DNA from 2 places in the Staphylococcus coagulans genome. Region 1 is predicted to be linked to the other one. Evidence: predicted binding sites of a transcription regulator. Region 1 holds the regulator's gene; the other holds the start of a gene.

What was found. The regulator Rex, encoded in region 1, represses fermentation and respiration genes when NADH is low (regulators of the CRP and FNR family bind a similar motif). The targets are predictions, from matches to a motif close to TTGTGAAATATTTCACAA.
Positions count from the first base shown of each region.
Region 2: a site for Rex is predicted at 8,029-8,046, ahead of KM149_RS01685 (anaerobic C4-dicarboxylate transporter family protein). Genes of this name have one in related genera too.

Region 1 is NZ_CP092966.1:912,156-921,606, forward strand. It holds gene KM149_RS04150 (ABC-F family ATP-binding cassette domain-containing protein) at 1-1,569, opposite strand, end outside; gene KM149_RS04155 (redox-sensing transcriptional repressor Rex) at 1,722-2,360, shown strand; gene KM149_RS04160 (YeeE/YedE family protein) at 2,653-3,735, shown strand; gene KM149_RS04165 (sulfurtransferase TusA family protein) at 3,760-3,984, shown strand; gene KM149_RS04170 (sucrose-6-phosphate hydrolase) at 4,382-5,869, shown strand; gene agrA (quorum-sensing response regulator AgrA) at 5,927-6,643, opposite strand; gene agrC (quorum-sensing sensor histidine kinase AgrC) at 6,658-7,950, opposite strand; gene agrD (cyclic lactone autoinducer peptide AgrD) at 7,975-8,112, opposite strand; gene KM149_RS04190 (accessory gene regulator AgrB) at 8,109-8,678, opposite strand; gene KM149_RS12015 (delta-lysin family phenol-soluble modulin) at 9,084-9,161, shown strand; gene KM149_RS04195 (carbon-nitrogen family hydrolase) at 9,403-9,451, opposite strand, start outside.
Region 2 is NZ_CP092966.1:385,425-394,875, forward strand. It holds gene uhpT (hexose-6-phosphate:phosphate antiporter UhpT) at 1-1,270, shown strand, start outside; gene KM149_RS01660 (response regulator transcription factor) at 1,364-2,101, opposite strand; gene KM149_RS01665 (sensor histidine kinase) at 2,094-3,650, opposite strand; gene KM149_RS01670 (extracellular solute-binding protein) at 3,647-4,600, opposite strand; gene KM149_RS01675 (glycosyltransferase) at 5,506-6,999, shown strand; gene galU (UTP--glucose-1-phosphate uridylyltransferase GalU) at 7,014-7,874, shown strand; gene KM149_RS01685 (anaerobic C4-dicarboxylate transporter family protein) at 8,074-9,381, shown strand.

The DNA.
Region 1 (9,451 bases):
AAGCGTGCCACCTTTTTCGTTTAAATCAAAAATTCGATTCGCCAATTGGTTGATAAAATAGCGGTCATGCGAAACAAAAATGAGTGTCCCTTGGAAATGTTTTAAAGCTTGCTCTAACATCTCTTTAGAATCAATGTCTAAGTGGTTTGTCGGTTCGTCTAATATGAGCACATTGTTACGTTCTAACATGAGTAATGCCAATTGCAAGCGTGCTTTTTCACCGCCTGATAAATCATTGATGACTTTTAATACGTCATCTTGCGTAAATAAAAAGCGTCCTAAAACGGCACGCACATCTTTTTCAGGCATTTGACGATATTGGTCCCACACAAAATTCAAAATAGTTTTGTTTGAACGAAATTCTGCTTGTTTTTGATCATAGTAGCCAATTTTAAGATTTGCACCATCAATCACTTGCCCCGATAAAGGTGGAAGGCGTTTGGCTAAAGTTTTAATTAAAGTAGATTTACCTATCCCATTAGGACCGATAATACCGATATGATCCCCTTTGTTGATTTCAAATTGTATGGGTTGCGTAATAGGGGAGACATATCCAATCGTTAAATCTTGAATGTGCATGACATCATTTCCAGTATTGCGATCAAAATCAAATTGAATGTTCGCACTTCTAGCGTCTAACATCGGCTTTTCAAGGCGTTCCATTTTTTCTAAAACTTTTCTACGGCTTTTAGCCATACCACTCGTGGAAGCACGTGTAATGTTTTTTTCCACAAAAGTTTCAAGACGTTTAATTTCATTTTGTTGTCTTTCATATTCAGCTAAACGCTTTTGATAATATTGATCTCTTAATTCGATAAATTTAGCGTAATTTCCGACATAATGTTTAACTTCACCTAATGAAACATCGTAAATTTGAGTTACGATTTTATCTAAAAAGAATCGGTCGTGTGAAATAATAACGATAGCGCCTTTGAAATATTTTAAATAATCTTCTAGCCATTCTGTTGTGGCCATATCTAAATGGTTCGTCGGCTCATCTAAAAGAAGGAGATCAGGTTCGCTTAATAACATTTGTGCTAATGACAGACGTGTTTTTTGTCCGCCGCTAAAATCATTAATCGGACGATGATAATCTGCTTCACTAAAATCCAGTCCATTTAAAACAGTTTTAATTTTACTTTCATATTGATAGCCTTCAAGCTGTTCAAATTCATTTGAGAGCTTTTCATATTGATCAATATGCGTTTTATATTCTACTGACTCATACATATCCGCATGAGCTGCAAGCCAATCGGTTTCAACTTTCATACGCTCTGAGATGGATTGAACATGCGCAAACGGTTTGGCCATTTCTTCGAAGACTGTGTTTTGGGTATTTAATGTCATTTGTTGTGTCAAATAGCCTAATTTCAAGCCTTTGATTTTAGAGATATGGCCGGAATCATAGTTTTCAACACCAGCGATGATTTTCATCAATGTTGATTTACCCGCACCGTTACGTCCTACAATGCCAATTCGTTCGCCGGTTTTTACTTCAAAGTTGACGTCTTCAAAAATCTCTTCACCATCAAACGATTTGGTGACGTGACTTAATTGCATTAAAATCATATGGCATGCTCCTTTCATTCTTAATTATTGTACAATAAACGCAATATGTATCAAGCACTTAATGTTTTCATAACCATAAAATTAAGTTATAATTATTATCACATACTATGTATATGAGTGCACGCATAAGAAAGACTACGGAGGACTTTAAAATGGGAAAAGAAAGCAATAAAATTCCTAGAGCGACCTTAAAACGTCTCCCTTTATATTACCGATTTGTCAATATTTTAAAGGCTAAAGGTGAAGATCGTGTGAATTCAAAAGCGATAAGTGAAGGCTTAAATATAGATTCTGCAACAATTCGCCGAGATTTTTCATATTTTGGAGAGCTTGGGAAAAAAGGTTATGGTTACAATATTGATAGTCTATTGGAATTCTTCAAATCTGAGTTAAGCGATTCTGATGAAATCAAAATAGGCATTGTTGGCGTAGGGAATTTAGGTAAGGCACTAATCACTTATAACTTTTCAATTCACGATGATATGACCATTACTGAAGCCTTTGATATCAGTGAGGAAATCATTGGTACACAAGTGGGTGATGTGACGGTAAAATCAATGGACGAGATAAAAAGTACCGTTGAAGCTGAAGCGTTAGAAGTCATTATTATTGCTACACCAGGAAGAGTAGCACAAGAAGTGGCCGATGCACTTGTAGATGCAGGTGTGAAAGGAATACTTAATTTTACACCGAAACGTGTGCACGTACCTCAATCTGTACAAGTACATCAAATTGATTTAGGTGTGGAATTACAATCATTATTATTCTTTATGAAAAATTATAATGGTTAACCTTTTATGAAAATTATCCATACATACAAAAAGATTTGTTTGGATGAACTGTAAATTAAAACATAGCACTATGAAGAGAGTATAAAAGTCTAATGATAATATTAGATTTTATACTCTTTTTTTATTGCGCATAGGTCAGTTCTAAAGCATGTATGTTTAAATATACAAATGTATTCAAATGAACTTGAGAAAAAATATATGTTTTTATATTTATTTTTAAAATGTACTTGAAAAATAAGGTCTTATTTTTTATAATACCTATAATGTTAATCGGATATAGGGGGTAGGAATATTGATTTGGACCGTGATAAGTGGATTGATTGTGGGAAGTTTACTTGGTTTCGTAATGCAACGTACGCGTTTTTGTTTGACGGGTGGCTTTAGAGATATGTATGTTCAAAAAAATAATAAGATGTTTTATGCGTTGCTTATTGCGATTAATATCCAAGCTATTGGCTTATATATATTAACTTCATTGGGTGTTATCACGATAGATAATGGGACATTTCCAATTGTAGGAACGATTGTTGGATCATTTATTTTTGGTATTGGGATTGTACTCGCAGGAGGTTGTGCCACTGGGACATGGTATCGTGCAGGGGAAGGTTTAATTGGCAGTTGGATTGCACTTTTCATGTATGCACTATTTGCAGCAATCTCTAAATATGGCGTTCTGTTACCACTGAAAGATACAATTAATCAACAAACCGTTTATGAAGCGGATATGGCGACATCTACAGGGGTACCAAGTTGGATATGGTTAATCTTATTAACTGGTGTTACGCTATTTTTGGTTATGACCACGTTGAAAAAGCCAAAATCAAAAATCGCTATACCAAAATTAAAACCACGCTATACTGGGGTACGTCACTTTTTATTTGAAAAGCGATTTCATCCTTTTGTTGCAGCGATTGCGATAGGTTTCATTGCACTTATCGCTTGGCCAATGAGTATTTCAACAGGAAGAGAAGGTGGGCTAGGCATTACGACACCATCTGCGAACTTAATCGCCTTTTTAACAACAGGAAATGTTTCTTTCATTGACTGGGGTGTTTTCCTCGTTTTAGGTATTTTTGTAGGATCGTATATTGCAGCACGTGGTTCAAGAGAATTTAAATGGCGTTTACCAGATATTAAAACAATACGTAATAGTGTTATTGGTGGTGCATGTATGGGATTTGGTGCAGCGCTCGCAGGTGGATGCTCAATAGGTAATGGTTTAGTTGCAACTGCTGCATTGTCATGGCAAGGTTGGATAGCTTTAGTGGCTATGATTTTAGGGACATGGTTTATGAGCCATTTCTTATTTGTGAAACCTTTAAAAGCAGCGCGTCAACAACAAACGCATACATCACCACAATCTGTTAATATTTAAAAATGAAACGAAAGGAGCTTCACAATGTTATATGAACTCGGTACAGTGGGCATGGTTTGTCCATTTCCTTTAATTGAAGCACAGAAAAAGATGGAGGAATTAGCACTAGGCGATGAACTGAAAATTGACTTTGACTGTACACAAGCCACAGAGGCTATTCCCAATTGGGCAGCAGAGCAAAACTATCCAGTGACTGAATTTGAACAAATAGATTATGCGTCTTGGACGATTACGGTTCAAAAGGCGTAAATGATAGCACGTTCAATAATAATTGAATAATTTATATGGTATAAAGCAGTTGAGGTATATCTCAGCTGCTTTTTGTACGATATCATATTTTAAAATATTAAGATAAAGCAATATAAAAGAGTCTAAGGTCTTAATTTTAGGACATGCTTAAACATTTTTATGATAAAATAGCTACTGAGATCATATGGAGGAGCTAAGATGGGGACAGCTTACTTTTCCAATGCAAATTAAAATCATGATGCTCAAACGTAGCGTCTTTTTTATTTTTACATAACTCTAACGTGTTTAACGCGTCGTATCATAGTAACAGCAAATCATCAAAATAAGCGCAAGGTTTGGTTTATATGTAACAACAGGTGGCATATATGATCAGCAGTATGAGATAAGGAGGATACATATGGAACAATGGAGTCGCGAAATGCGATATCGTAAATATGAGGAAGTAGATGAAAAGGAAATTTTAGCATTACATGAAAAAGTAAAGTCTTCTCCATATCGTCAAATTTTTCATATTCAACCACCTACAGGATTACTCAGTCATCCGAGTGGTTTAATTTTTTTTAATGGCCAATATTATATCGCACATCAGTGGTTTCCTTTAGGGCCAGTAGATGGCTTAAAATATTGGAGACAACTAACAAGTGATAACTTAGTGACTTTCAAAGATAAAGGTGTGGTTTTACGTCCTGACCAGACATATGACAGTCATGGCATACATAGCGGCAGTGCATTTTCTTATCAGTCGTCGCTTTATTATATGTATACTGCAAGCCATAGAGATGAGAATTGGGAGCTTAAAAGTAGCCAAGTTATTGCTAAGGTACAAGACGATGGAGCAGTAGAAAAATTATCTCCGCCGGCAATTAGTACGCCACCTGAAGGCTATACACAGCAGTTTGGAGATCCGAAAGTATTTAAAAAAGGGGAACAATTATATGCTGTGATTGGTGCACAGCGTGAAGATTTAACAGGTTGTCTTCTCATGTATGTCGCAGATCAACCAGAAGGACCTTGGCATTTTAAAGGTGAAATAAAAACGCAATTACAGAGTTTTGGACATATGTGGACTTCACCAGACTATTTTCAAATTCATGGAAAAGATATTTTCCTATTCTGCTCTGAAGGTGTGGAATCTGATCAATATCAAAATACGTATTTAAGTGGCTATATCGTAGGGACATTAGATTTTGAAACACTCGTATTCGAACATGGTGAATTTCAAGAATTAGATGCAGGTTTTGATTTTTATGCACCGCAAACGATAGAGGATGAAGCGGGGAGACGCGTTTTAATAGGATGGATGGGTATACCTGATGTAGAGTACCCAACAGATGCCGATGGTTGGACACACTGTCTAACACTTCCTCGAACATTGACTATTGAAAATCAAATATTGAAACAAAAACCACATATGCATTTGAGAAAGTTGCGCAGTAACGAAGAATCAGCGCTAGGCTACGCTAATAAATTTATTAAACAGCTCCATCCCTATGAAGGGGTCCAGTATGAACTAGTCGTTGATATTTTAGAAAACGAATCTTCTGCTTTTGAATTACAGTTACGTGCTTCTAGTCATGAATCGACTGTCATTCGTTATGAGACAGCAACGAAAGAAGTCATACTTGAGCGTTTTGATAGTGGCGCACTGCCATTTCCGGTAGAAGGGACATCAAGAAGTACACGTTTAAACTCAGAGTTAAAACAATTGCGTATTTTTGTAGATACATCGAGTATCGAAATCTTTTGCAACGAAGGCGAACGTGTGTTAACTTCACGTATTTTCCCGAAAACAACATCGAATAAAATTAAGGTCGTTACGGATTCGGGGCAAGTCTATTTAAAAATGACTAAATATGATATTGCGACAGAAATGACAGAAGAATAATCTAAAAATAAATACAATCCAATAAAAAAACAAGCAGGTGATTCTTTTCCTGCTTGTTTATATTTTCTTTAAATTACGTACTGAAACATAACAAAACTCTTCATTTTTAAAATATGCAATGCGTTCTTTAGAATCCACACTACTTATGTTATGTCTGTTGAGTACAAAACTGTTATGACATCTAAAAAAGCGATCATCAATTTGCGCTAACTCTTTGAGATTGCCATAAAATTCGATTTGGCGATTATCTAAATGTGCAATCAAACGATGTGATTTAGGTGATGATTCAAAAAACATCACATCATCATATTGAACATAAACAGAATTGCTGCCGCGTTTCAGTTCTAATGTTTCAACAGTTTTATCTTTCGTTAATAAATCTAAACGTTTTAATGCAGTTTCTAAACAATCAACAATTCGTGTACGTAATTCTTCAGGATCGTCTTTAAAAATAAAATCCATCGCTGCAACTTTGTAAACAAATGTCAAATAAGTCAATTCAGTATGGCTTGTTACAAAAATGATATTACCAACAGGGTCATGCTTACGAATCTCACTTCCAAGTTTAATCCCGTTAATATCAGATTCTAATTGAATATCTAGAAAATAACAGCCAATATCACTCATGTTTTTAGAAGCTTCTAACACTTCATATGGATTATCTGTGGCAATTTCGATTTCCATAGGTTTTTCTTCAATCATAATATAGTTTTCAATAATGGATACCATGCGTTCACGTTGTTTTGGATCGTCTTCACAAATCAATACTTTCATAGTTACGCACATCCTTAATCATCATCATTCATGACTTCAATTTTTTGTATAAAATATTGGTTTTCAATCGTTGTATCAAGCAAAACATTTTCTGTTTTATCTGTAATTTCTTTCAAAGTCGATAAACCGATACCACGATTTTTCCCTTTCGTTGAAAAGCCTTCTTGGAAGAGGGTATGTAATTTTGGCATATTTTTTGGTGCTTTATTCATGATAATAATTAAAACAGAAGTCTCTGTTTTAATGAATGCAATTTGAATCATTGGGTCTTCAACCGTCAATGAAGCTTCGATCGCATTGTCCATGATAATACCTAAAACACGACTCAAATCAATAATTTCCATATTAATAGATGAAATCTCATCAGCAACTTCAACACTAATTTCGATATTATTTTCTTGAGCTGATAAAATTTTAGTAGTGATAACGCCTTTAATTTCGCGTACTTTTAACTTCTCAATCCCATTTAATTTTAAAGAATTTGTTTCAAAATGCCCTTTTAGGGGGTTAATATTATTATGATAATACGTTTTCAGACCTTCTAGATCATCTTCACGCAAGTACTCAGACATTGTTGCTAAAATATTAATGTAATCATGACGGAACTTACGCATTCGATTATTAACTTTTTCCATTTCTAATGTGTATTTATAATAATCTTCTGCCTCTTGTTTTTTGTGTCTATAACTAATTTCGCGTGCTATCGTAATTGTTGTCATAACAATTAAAAATGCAAAAATTAAGAATGATATAAAGTATAAAATACCTACTGTTTTTACCTCATTGAAAGAAGTTACAGATTTAGGGATAATAAAAAAGAAAATATAAAAAACGGCAGTTGAGAATAAAATCAATACAGAAATATAAAGATTATTTAAATGCAACCAGGATAATTTAAATTTATTAAATAAAAACATTAAAACTACTGTAAATATATAACAACAAATAACGAATAGTAAAGCGTATAAAGCATTAGCACTATAAAAATCTATATTGTGATTAATAAGATACGCATAGGCCCAGGAACTAATAAAGTCGCTTAAAATCAATACTATAACTGTTATTAATACTGTTAGCACTCCGATTATTTTAAGGCGCTTATAATAAAAAATGAAGAATGCTAATATTAAGTAAAGCAAACTGTTTCTTCCAAATATAAAATATAGAATGACTGAAGGGATTACTATTCCAATTAAAATAAGAACGTAATCCCTTTTTGTATATTTATATTTTTGGATAATACTTGTAACAGATGCGAAGGCAAAGGCTTGAAATAAAGTAATTAGAATTACACCGAGTATATCCAATTTATACACACTTTCTATCTCTTTTTATTCGTCTAAATCAAGTAATTCTTTAGGGATTTCTGGCTCATCAAAGAATGCACGGCATAACGGAATATCCGCAAAACTACCTACTGATTTAAAAAAACTCGTAATAAAAATGAAAAGTTTATCTAAATAATTCATTGTATATCCTCCTTAGGAAAAAAGATAGGTAATAGCGATAATGACTGAACTGTAATCGCATAAGTAATTAGTTGTTGAAATGGACTTGGAATAAACAATGAAATTCCTATTAATAGGGTCATAACAACAACTGATTTAATTTTAAGCTCTTTCTTGCGTGAGGATTTAATTGGTAATTTACGAGTTGCAGCTGGTGCATACTTAACAACTATCAACCATCCTAATAAACTTAATAATAACATGAATGCGTATGGAATTTCATATTTCACTATTAACCACGGCACAGCAATAAAAAACAAGATATTTTGTACGTGACAAAGCAAAGAATTTTTAGCATGAGCTCCGTACGAAACTTGTTTTAAAAGGACAAAGCTTAAATGTGCAATTAGCGTGTATAAAAATGTATTGACAAGTAGAGCAAGACCATACGTAACGATAGCTTTAGATAAGTTCATAACTACAAGCTGAATGCCTAGACGCACACGCAAAAAGTCGAGGTGGTCCAGATTCTGCTTTTCTTGCAGTTTACGAGCAAATTTATTAATGCTGTTATCTATTATTTGCAATGGTTTTCCTCCTTAAACTTATTATAAATCACATTTAATGTACAAATACATTTTTTGCCTAACTGTTCATTTTATATTCCTAACTGTAGTTTTTATAAAATATATATGTATATTACCATAAATATTAAACAGTTAAGAAGTAAAAATGATAACTTAGGCAATAATTAACACAATTTTATAAAGCCATGTTCTAATATATATAGAATCACAACAGTGATTTGGTAAAGTCATTTTGTTTTAATCATTTTAATTGTGGATTTTAAAGTGATTTAAACAAATTGTACCGAATTAAGTTTAAGTCAGAACATCTTAGTTTATGTATTCTTCGCTCAGCTTACATAACTAAGGCTGCAACAATCTATTAAAGTCTTTGGAATTTATTTATAACTAAGGAGGTGTACTACAATGGCAGGAGATATCATTAGTACTATCGTAGATTTCATTAAACTTATTGCAGAAACGATTAAAAAATTCACTAAATAATAGTATTGTTAAGTGCTATTATTATCTTTTTCCTTACTTAGGCTGAAGTAAAAAGTAAAAGTTAGGTTTCTATTTAAGAAGCCATTGTAGCAATATTAATAATCGGTAAATTCACTAAATTTTTTCATAATTAATAACATCCCCAATTAATTGAATAGAATAACTGTAAATTAAACATTCCCTTAATATGGATAAAACAGGCGAGTCCCTCCCAAACTCGCCTGTTTTGTTATGTTTTATTTTATTCACTTCGCGTTGCGTATTTGTAAATGCTTGGTCTTATGTTGTCG
Region 2 (9,451 bases), 530 kb from region 1:
ATATATGGCCATGTACTTAATTCGAAACAATTTTAAAGCAGCTCAACCTTTATTAAAAGAAGAAATCGGGTTGTCTACATTAGAATTAGGTTATATTGGGTTAGCATTTAGTATTACTTATGGCCTAGGGAAAACACTATTAGGTTACTTTGTTGATGGACGTAACACGAAAAAAATTATTTCATTTTTATTAATTCTTTCCGCGATAACTGTATTAATTATGGGCTTCGTGTTAAGTTATTTTGGTTCTGTTTTAGGTTTATTTATTGTACTTTGGGGACTCAACGGTATTTTTCAATCCGTCGGTGGACCTGCAAGTTACTCAACGATTTCTAGATGGGCACCGCGAACTAAACGAGGGCGTTATCTCGGCTTTTGGAATACGTCACATAATATCGGTGGTGCAATAGCAGGGGCGCTTGCACTATGGGGCGCAAATATGTTTTTCCATGGTAGCGTTGTAGGTATGTTTATTTTCCCAGCTGTTATAGCGTTAATTATCGGTGTTGTCACATTATTTATTGGTAAAGATGATCCAGAAGAATTAGGATGGAATCGTGCAGAAGAAATTTGGGAAGAACCTGTAGATCAAGAAAATATTGATGCACAAAGTATGACAAAATGGGAAATTTTCAAAAAGTATATCTTGAAAAATCCGGTTATCTGGATTTTATGTGTATCTAATGTGTTTGTGTACATTGTGCGGATTGGTATTGATAACTGGGCACCACTTTATGTTTCTGAACAATTGCATTTTGGAAAAGAAGACGCAGTTAACACAATATTCTATTTTGAAATGGGTGCGCTTGTCGCAAGTTTATTATGGGGATACATCTCTGACTTGTTAAAAGGTCGTCGTGCTATCGTCGCGATTGGCTGTATGTTCTTAATTACGTTCGTGGTCTTATTCTATACGAATGCAACAAGTGTAACGATGGTTAACGTGTCACTCTTTGCATTAGGCGCATTGATTTTCGGTCCACAATTGTTAATTGGTGTATCGTTAACAGGATTTGTCCCTAAAAATGCGATTAGTGTAGCAAATGGAATGACGGGATCCTTTGCATATTTATTTGGCGATTCTATGGCTAAAGTAGGTTTAGCTGCCATTGCTGACCCGGAAAGAAACGGTTTAAATGTCTTTGGTTATACGTTAAGTGGATGGACAGACGTATTTATCGTTTTCTACGCAGCGTTATTTATTGGTATTATACTCCTTGGTATTGTCGCATATTTTGAAGAAAAGAAAATTAGAAGCTTACATTTATAAATGAAATTAATAGAGGCAACTCGATCACAAAAGAAGCTAAATTTGGCTTTCTACACATCGAGTTGCCTTTTCTTTTTTGATAAACGAATACTTTTACTGTTGTTTCGCGTATTCGCTGGGTGTCATATTTAAATACTTTTTAAAGTGATAACTGAATGTTTTATACTCTGAAAAACCAACTTTGTCTGCAATTTCATAATGTTTATTTTGGCTTTGTAATAATGAAAGTGATTGATAAATTCGGTATCGATTTAAATAATCCAGAATTGTAATACCCACATGCTCTTTAAATGTACGCATCAAATAAGATTCGCTTACAGGTAAGGGAGCGATTAGATCAGAAACGTGACATTTTTGATGAAAACGCTGCTGTATTTGTTGAATCATCACATTAACATAATAATCACCATATTCAACTTTCATCAACGGTTGAAAAACTTCTAATTGTGCAGCAGGGTGTACAGGTTGGAATGCTGTTGCCCATTGCGCTAATAATTGGGTTAATTGTGAAGTGTCAATAGGCTTCAATAGATAATCTAAGACATGGTGCTGAATGCCAGCTTTCATATATTCAAAATCATCATAACTAGATAAAATAATCTTCTTACAATCATAATCTTTAATCGCATCTAACAATTTTACACCGTCCATGCGCGGCATCCGAATGTCGGTAATCACTAATTCTGGTTGATATTCACGAATCAGTGATAACCCTTCGATGCCATCTTTTGCTAGTAATACATGTGAAAAATGATATTCATTCCACGGAATGGCTTGTTTCAGCCCTTCTCTTATGATTCTTTCGTCGTCACAAATCACGACTTTATACATGAGATATCGCCTCCCTTGGTAGTTGATAAGCGATGAGGGTGCCTTGATAAGGTGTTGAAAAAATACGTAATCGCGCTTGTTCTCCGTAACGAATACGTGCTTTGTGATTTAGATGATTTAAGCCCAAATGTTCAGTATCAAACACGCTTTCATTCAGTGAATGTCTTACCTCTTTGCATTTTTCTTTAGACATCCCTTGTCCATTATCTGAAACAAAGACACGAAGTGCGTGTTTGTTTTCAGTGATGCGAATACGTATCAAAAGTTTGTCATCCGTACGGCCATGTTTGATGGCATTTTCAACTAAAGGCTGAATCATCATTTTACCGATTTGTGCTGTATATAAATCACTTTGAATTTCAAATTCTAAGTTAATCAAATGATCAAATCGCACATTCTGAATTGCGACGTATTGTTGAATATAATCAAGTTCATCTTTGATTTGGACGTAATCAGATTTTACGCGTAACGTATAACGAAGCATTTGCGATAATTGTTGCACCACTTGTTGAGCGAGTTGAGGGGATAGAGTAATCAAATATTGAATTGTTTGCATCGTATTGAACAGAAAATGCGGTTGGAACTGGCGCTCTATTTCTTTTAATTGTATTTCACGTAAACGTTGTTCCGTATTTTCGATAGAGCGTATCAATTTTTCATTCGATTCGAACAAATCATAAATATAGGTATTGATTTCTTCGAGTTCACTCGGCTGTGCTAATGGTTGATAGCGACCGAGATGACGATTTTTCGCATAGTAAATCCGTTGAATAATTGCTTCAATATCTTGAGTTTGTCTTTTCGCCATGTTATGTGCATTAAACAGACCAAATAAAATGAATAAAATCAACACAAGTCCCATAATAATGAGCAGTATGATTCCATCCTCTAAGGTGTCATGTATGTTTTTAAATTGAATCAATCGATCGCCATTTTGATTGATTTTGACTACATCCGATATAAAACCAAATTGAGGAGGTTGCCATTTATCATCGAGACGAAAGTGTTCAGAGTTTGTAAATAAAATGTTATCAAAACGATCAACGATGACTGTAGATTGGCCAGAGTCTTTTAAAATTTCATCGATACGTGGCGTTTGTGCTAAATATATTTGGATAGATGCAGGACCATTTTTAAATGTAACGTTATGTGTGTTAAGCAGATAAAGTGTATTGAGTCGTTGGTCTTCATAATTGTTTGTCGTTACTTGTTTATGATGTTGTGTCACAACAAAATACAATGTTCCGGATTGTTCATGAATCATTTTAAATAATATACGGTTCAATTTCGTCAAATCTTGTGGGTCGCTCGTGTTGAGTTCTTTAAATGTGGTCTTCAATTTTGAAATATCTGATTCTGTCTGTTGTGATGCTTGAACAATGGCGTGTTGTGTTTGATTAACGTGCTGTTGTACCGTACGATGCTCCACCCAAATATAGAGCGTATAGAAACTGATGATGCCAATGAGCATTACTAAAAAGACAGGCATGACCGTTGAGAGAAAGAAAGAGCGACGTAATTGTTGACGGTAAGGTTTGTAAGTTTTCATTTTAAACGCTCCAAAAAAGCTTGATGTGTGTCATGAGGCAATTCGTATTCAGAAATAGCAGGGATGTCTTTAAGTTTTAATGTGCCTGTTTCTGAAACTTCTGCCACGTCTTTACGAATCGGTTTGACACCAAATTCTTGCGCTAAACGGGTTTGAACTGCACGACCAGTTAAATATTTGACGAGTGCTTCTCTTTTTGAATTTGGATGTGCATTATGAACGAGTGCGATGCCATCTATATTAATCACAGTCCCCTCAGTAGGGTAGACTAATTTTAATGGATAACCTTTTTTCATCCATCTTCGAGCATCGAGTTCATAGCTTAAGCCTGCATAATAACGGCCCTTTGCGACCTGTTCTACGACTTGAGAAGACTTTTCCAATTGCACGGCATGGTGCTGAAACTGCTTAATTGTTTGCGTATTATGATGTAAGTGATATAAAGCGCGCATATGTTGGTAACCTGTCGTAGTGGTGTAAGGGTTAGAATAAGCAACACGAGCATTTAGTGGAGGTTGCAATAAATCTTCATAACCTCTGACCGGAATGGACCCTATTAAATCTTTATTGACAACAATCACTGTAGGCATCAACATAAAAGGCGTAACTAAATGATTTTTGGATTCAAAATCATGAAATTTGTCTACATCAGATACTCGGTAGGGGACAAAATCATCTGAATGATCAATGGTTTCGCTTAATACGCCACCCACAAACACATCACCTCGCGCTTCTAACGGAGTTCGATGAATATCTGAAAGTAATACTTGTGTTGAACCTTCAATAAGATTTACTTTCACATCGTACTGCTGTTCAAAATCTTTCAAAAGTGGCCGAATTAATTCTTGTGGGTAGGGTGAATAAACAGTGAGTGCATCTTGAGATCGTGAAGTGTCCTGTTGACAACCAAAAAGTAAAAGCAACGCAAAGCAACATAGCCATTTTTTCATCATGAGAGGTTCTTCCTTATATATGTATTAAAACTATTTTAACAATTTTTATTAAGATTGTAGAGCATTATGTTGAATGCATATGATTAAATAACCATATGATTTGATTGTTTTAAAGGATAATGTTGTAATTAAAATAATTCGTTTTAATTTGACTTTATAGAAAAGAGGTGCAAAATATGTCTGAAAAACAAACAGGTTCGATTACAGGTCGTGTCACTGATAATACAAAAAGTACAATTAAAGGCACAGTAAAGGATGAAACTAAAAAATAAAGGAATTCGATTTAATGAATAAGGTAGCTTTTTAGCTAGGGCTAAGAGCTATCTTATTTTACTTTATTTTGAGAAGTGAATGGTTATTGTTGTATGTATCTCTTTAAAAAATTGATAAGAAAGCTGTTGGATTTGTTTCTATTTTCTCATTGAGACAAAGAATACTTGAATTGTATATCAATTAAAATGTGAGTGATGTTATAATTAAAAGTAGCTCATAGAGGCACACACTAATTATTATATTTTTTAAAATTTGCATATTTGTTTTATAGCGATGCGAGTAGGGAATGAGCGAAAATGCTCAATTGATTAACGATGCGAAAATCAATTGCTATAAGTATATCGTAAAGCTAAACAGTAGAGTAAAAGGAAGAAAAGGACAGTCAATAGGAACTTAAATGATGTATGATATGCGTAATGTTAATTTTGTTATTTGCACACTACTCATATTTATTATTAGAGTCCAATTCAACTTAAAACAATCGAATGTATCAGAGCGCTTCCTACTCATGATTTTAAAGGATAAATAGATAATACGTATTTCAATAAAGCTTAAATTAATTGAAAATTTTAAAATTTATTTAAAAACTAGTGATTAAGATAATATTTTGAGAATCAGGGGTGTACTAAATGAAAAAAGTTTTTATGATTGTACATGAGTTGGATGTTAATAAAGGCGGTATGACGACTGCCATGTTAACAAGGAGTAAAGTTTTCTATGACAAAAAAATTGCAGGTAATATTGTTACATTTGATTACAAATTTGACTATCCAGAAATTATTCAGTCATTAAAAAAATCCAAGAAAATGGATGAGAGAACTGAAATGTTGAACCCTTTTGACTTCTATAAGGCTAAAGCGGATCAATCAAAAAACAAAAGAAATCCAATGTTATATAAGGCTATAGACCGATTATTAAAAGGAACAGTTGAGATAAAAGAAAGTCAAACTATCTCTAGATATTTCAATCAAAAAACTGGCGAATACATAGCCTATAAAAAATCTTTTGAGAATACAAGCTTCTTAGATATTTTTGAAAACAATAAAAGGATTAAAAGAATTTATTATCGTAAAGAAAAGATTCAAAAAATTGATGTGTTCAATCACGAAAATAAATTAACAGCTGAGCAATTTTTTGATAGTAAATGCTATCTCTATTTATATAGACAAATCAATGCCAAAAATGGTAGTGTCGGACAAACATATTTGATCAATGAGAAAAAACAATTTAAAAATAATGTGGGATTTTGTACATATTTTTTAGATGAGTTAATTAAAGATGATAAGAAGAATATCATGATTTGTGATGGACCAGGTAGTTTTCCAAAAATGCTAGCAACTCATCATAAAGTTGCAAAGAAATTTGCTGTAATTCATATTAACCACCACAAGAATTTTGATAATAGTGGTGCAGTTAAAGAAAAAGAAGATTATATATTGAAAAATGCACAAAAAATTGATGGTGTTATTTGCCTCACTGAAGCGCAGAAAAGAGATATTATCGATGAATACCAAATCGATAACGTTTCTGTCATTAGTAATTTTATTAACATTACAGACCAAATTCCTGAAAGTACACATCGAAAAGTAGTTGGACATATCTCCAGATTAGTACCACAAAAAGGTTTGCCATATTTAATAGAAGTAGCAAAAGAAGTTGTGGAAAAGGATAATGAGATAGAATTTCACATCTACGGTGATGGTGAAGAGAAAAATAAATTGGAGCGTTTAATAAGAGAAAATGAGCTTGAGAAAAATGTTAAACTATTAGGTTATACCAATAATGCAACTGATAAAATTAAAGATTTTGGTTGTGTTGTATCTACATCTCAATTTGAAGGACAAGGGCTTAGTATTATTGAAGCGATGTTACTAGAAAAACCTGTGATTGCATTTGATATTAAATATGGACCTTCAGACTTTATCAGACACGAAGAAAATGGTTACTTAATCGAAAATCAAAATATATCTGGTATGGCTGATAAGATTTTAAAAGTTATCAATGATGAAGCTTTAGCTAAGCAGTACGGAAAAGAAAGTAGAAAAACAATTATCGAACTATATCATTCTGAAAAATTAATGGAAAAATGGGATAGACTTTTTAATGGGAAAGTCTTAGCGTAGAAAGGAAGAATATTATGACTGTAAAAAAAGCGATTATTCCTGCGGCGGGGTTAGGTACACGTTTTTTACCTGCGACTAAAGCGATGCCGAAAGAAATGTTACCGATATTAGATAAGCCAACAATTCAATATATTGTTGAAGAAGCGGTACGTGCTGGCATTGAAGATATTATTATCGTGACAGGGAAACATAAACGTGCAATTGAAGATCATTTTGATCACCAAGTGGAATTAGAAAATAACTTAGCTGAAAAAGGTAAAGATGCGTTATTGGAAAAAGTGCGTCATTCTACAAATTTAGCGAACATGTTTTATGTACGCCAAAAAGAGCAAAAAGGTTTAGGCCATGCAATTTGGACAGCCAAACAATTTATTGGAAACGAACCTTTTGCCGTGTTATTAGGTGATGATATTGTTGAATCTGATACGCCTGCTATTCAGCAATTGATTGAAGAGTACGACCGCACTGGTAAATCTGTCATTGGTGTTCAAGAAGTGCCTGAACAAGAAACGCACCGCTATGGGATTGTTGATCCAAAATCAAAAGACAATCGCTTATATGAAGTGACAAAATTTGTGGAAAAACCAGCGCCAGGTACAGCACCATCAAATTTAGCGATTATGGGAAGATATGTGCTAACACCAGACATTTTTGATTATCTTGAAAATCAAGAAACAGGTGCAGGCGGAGAGATTCAATTAACAGATGCGATTGAGCGTTTGAATCAATCTGAACAAGTTTTTGCTTATGATTTTGAAGGGGAACGTTTTGATGTCGGTGAAAAAATTGGCTTTGTCAAAACGACGATTCAGTATGCTTTGAAAGATGAGGAAATGTCAGAAGAAATTCGTCAGTTTATCCAAACTTTGAAGTAGAACATCCTATTACAACGTAAATAATACAATAAATGAGAAAACGTGAACGACGTTATCGATTTGATACCGTTGTTCACGTTCTCTTTTTATTTTTTCAATTGTTACAATTTAGCCATTTATCGCTTTATTTATATATTAAACTGCTCATTTAAATATGCTAAAATATTCACATGAAAATTTAGAAAAGAGGAAGAAAAGAATGCTTCTTTTTGCGATAGAAATATTGATTATGATACTCGCAATTGTTTTGGGTCTACGAACAGCAGGCGCATTGGGTTGTGGGATCTTTGCACTTTTTGCCCAATTAATTATGATTTTTGGGTTTGGCTTACCCCCAGGTTCTGCACCTGTTACAGCTGTGCTGATTATTTTATCCATTGGGATTGCAGGCGGTACACTTCAAGCAACAGGTGGGATTGATTATTTAGTTCAACTTGCTTCAAAAATGATAGAACGTTTTCCAAAATCAATTATCTTTATCGCACCGATGATTGTTTTTGTATTTGTGTTTGGTATTGGGACAACTAATATTGCGTTATCTTTAGAACCAATTATTGCTAAAACAGCATTGAAAGCGCGTATCCAGCCTAAAAAGGCGCTTACCGCTTCCGTACTAACAGCAAATATTGCATTATTATGTAGTCCAGCGGCTTCAGCAACTGCCTATATGATTTCAGAGTTTGCAGGTCTAGGGATTACAATGGGACAATATCTCTCCATCGTTTTACCTACGGCGTTAATAAGTATGTTGATTCTCAGCTGTTTTAATACATTTGTGGGTCGAACAAGAATAAGTGAAGCGCAAGCGCAAACGATGTTACAACAAATGATTATTGAAGATAAACAAGAGGTTAAGACTTTTGATAAACGGGTTAAATGGGGTGTCTTCACATTTATAGTGGCAGTCATCTGTATTTTAACTTTCGGTATTTTTCCGAAAATCGGACCTACATTCCATATAGACGGCAAAACGGTTCATTTACAAATGACCGATCTTGTCCAACTATTTATGTATACGAGTGCAATGATTAATCTTCTTTTAGTGAAAGTTCAGCCGAATCAGATTTTAACCACACATATTGCACAAGCTGCAATTGGTGCAATTTTTGCGGTATTAGGGCCAGGTTGGTTAGGGGCTACCATCTTTAGTGCACCTGCTAATCGAGAAATGATGGAAAATGGAATTGGAAGTCTCATTTCACAAGCGCCTTGGCTTATGATTATACTTGTTGCTTTAGTGGCGATGATTGTGATTTCTCAATCTGCGACCGCATCTATTGTCGTGCCAATCGTGTTGAGTCTAGGCATACCACCGACTTTCTTTATTGCAATTGCACAGACATTAAACGTGAACTTCGTTATTCCTGCACAACCAACGATTTTATTCGCTGTCGATGTTGATGAAACACGTACAACAAAAGTAACGAGTTTCTTAATTCCAGGATTCTTTTTAATTACGACGACGGTCATTGTCGGTCTGACAATCCGATCATTATTAGGAATGTAAAAATAGGATTGTTTCGTTTTTAATCGAATCATAACTCTCAACTTATAGATGAAGTAAGACAGAATACGTA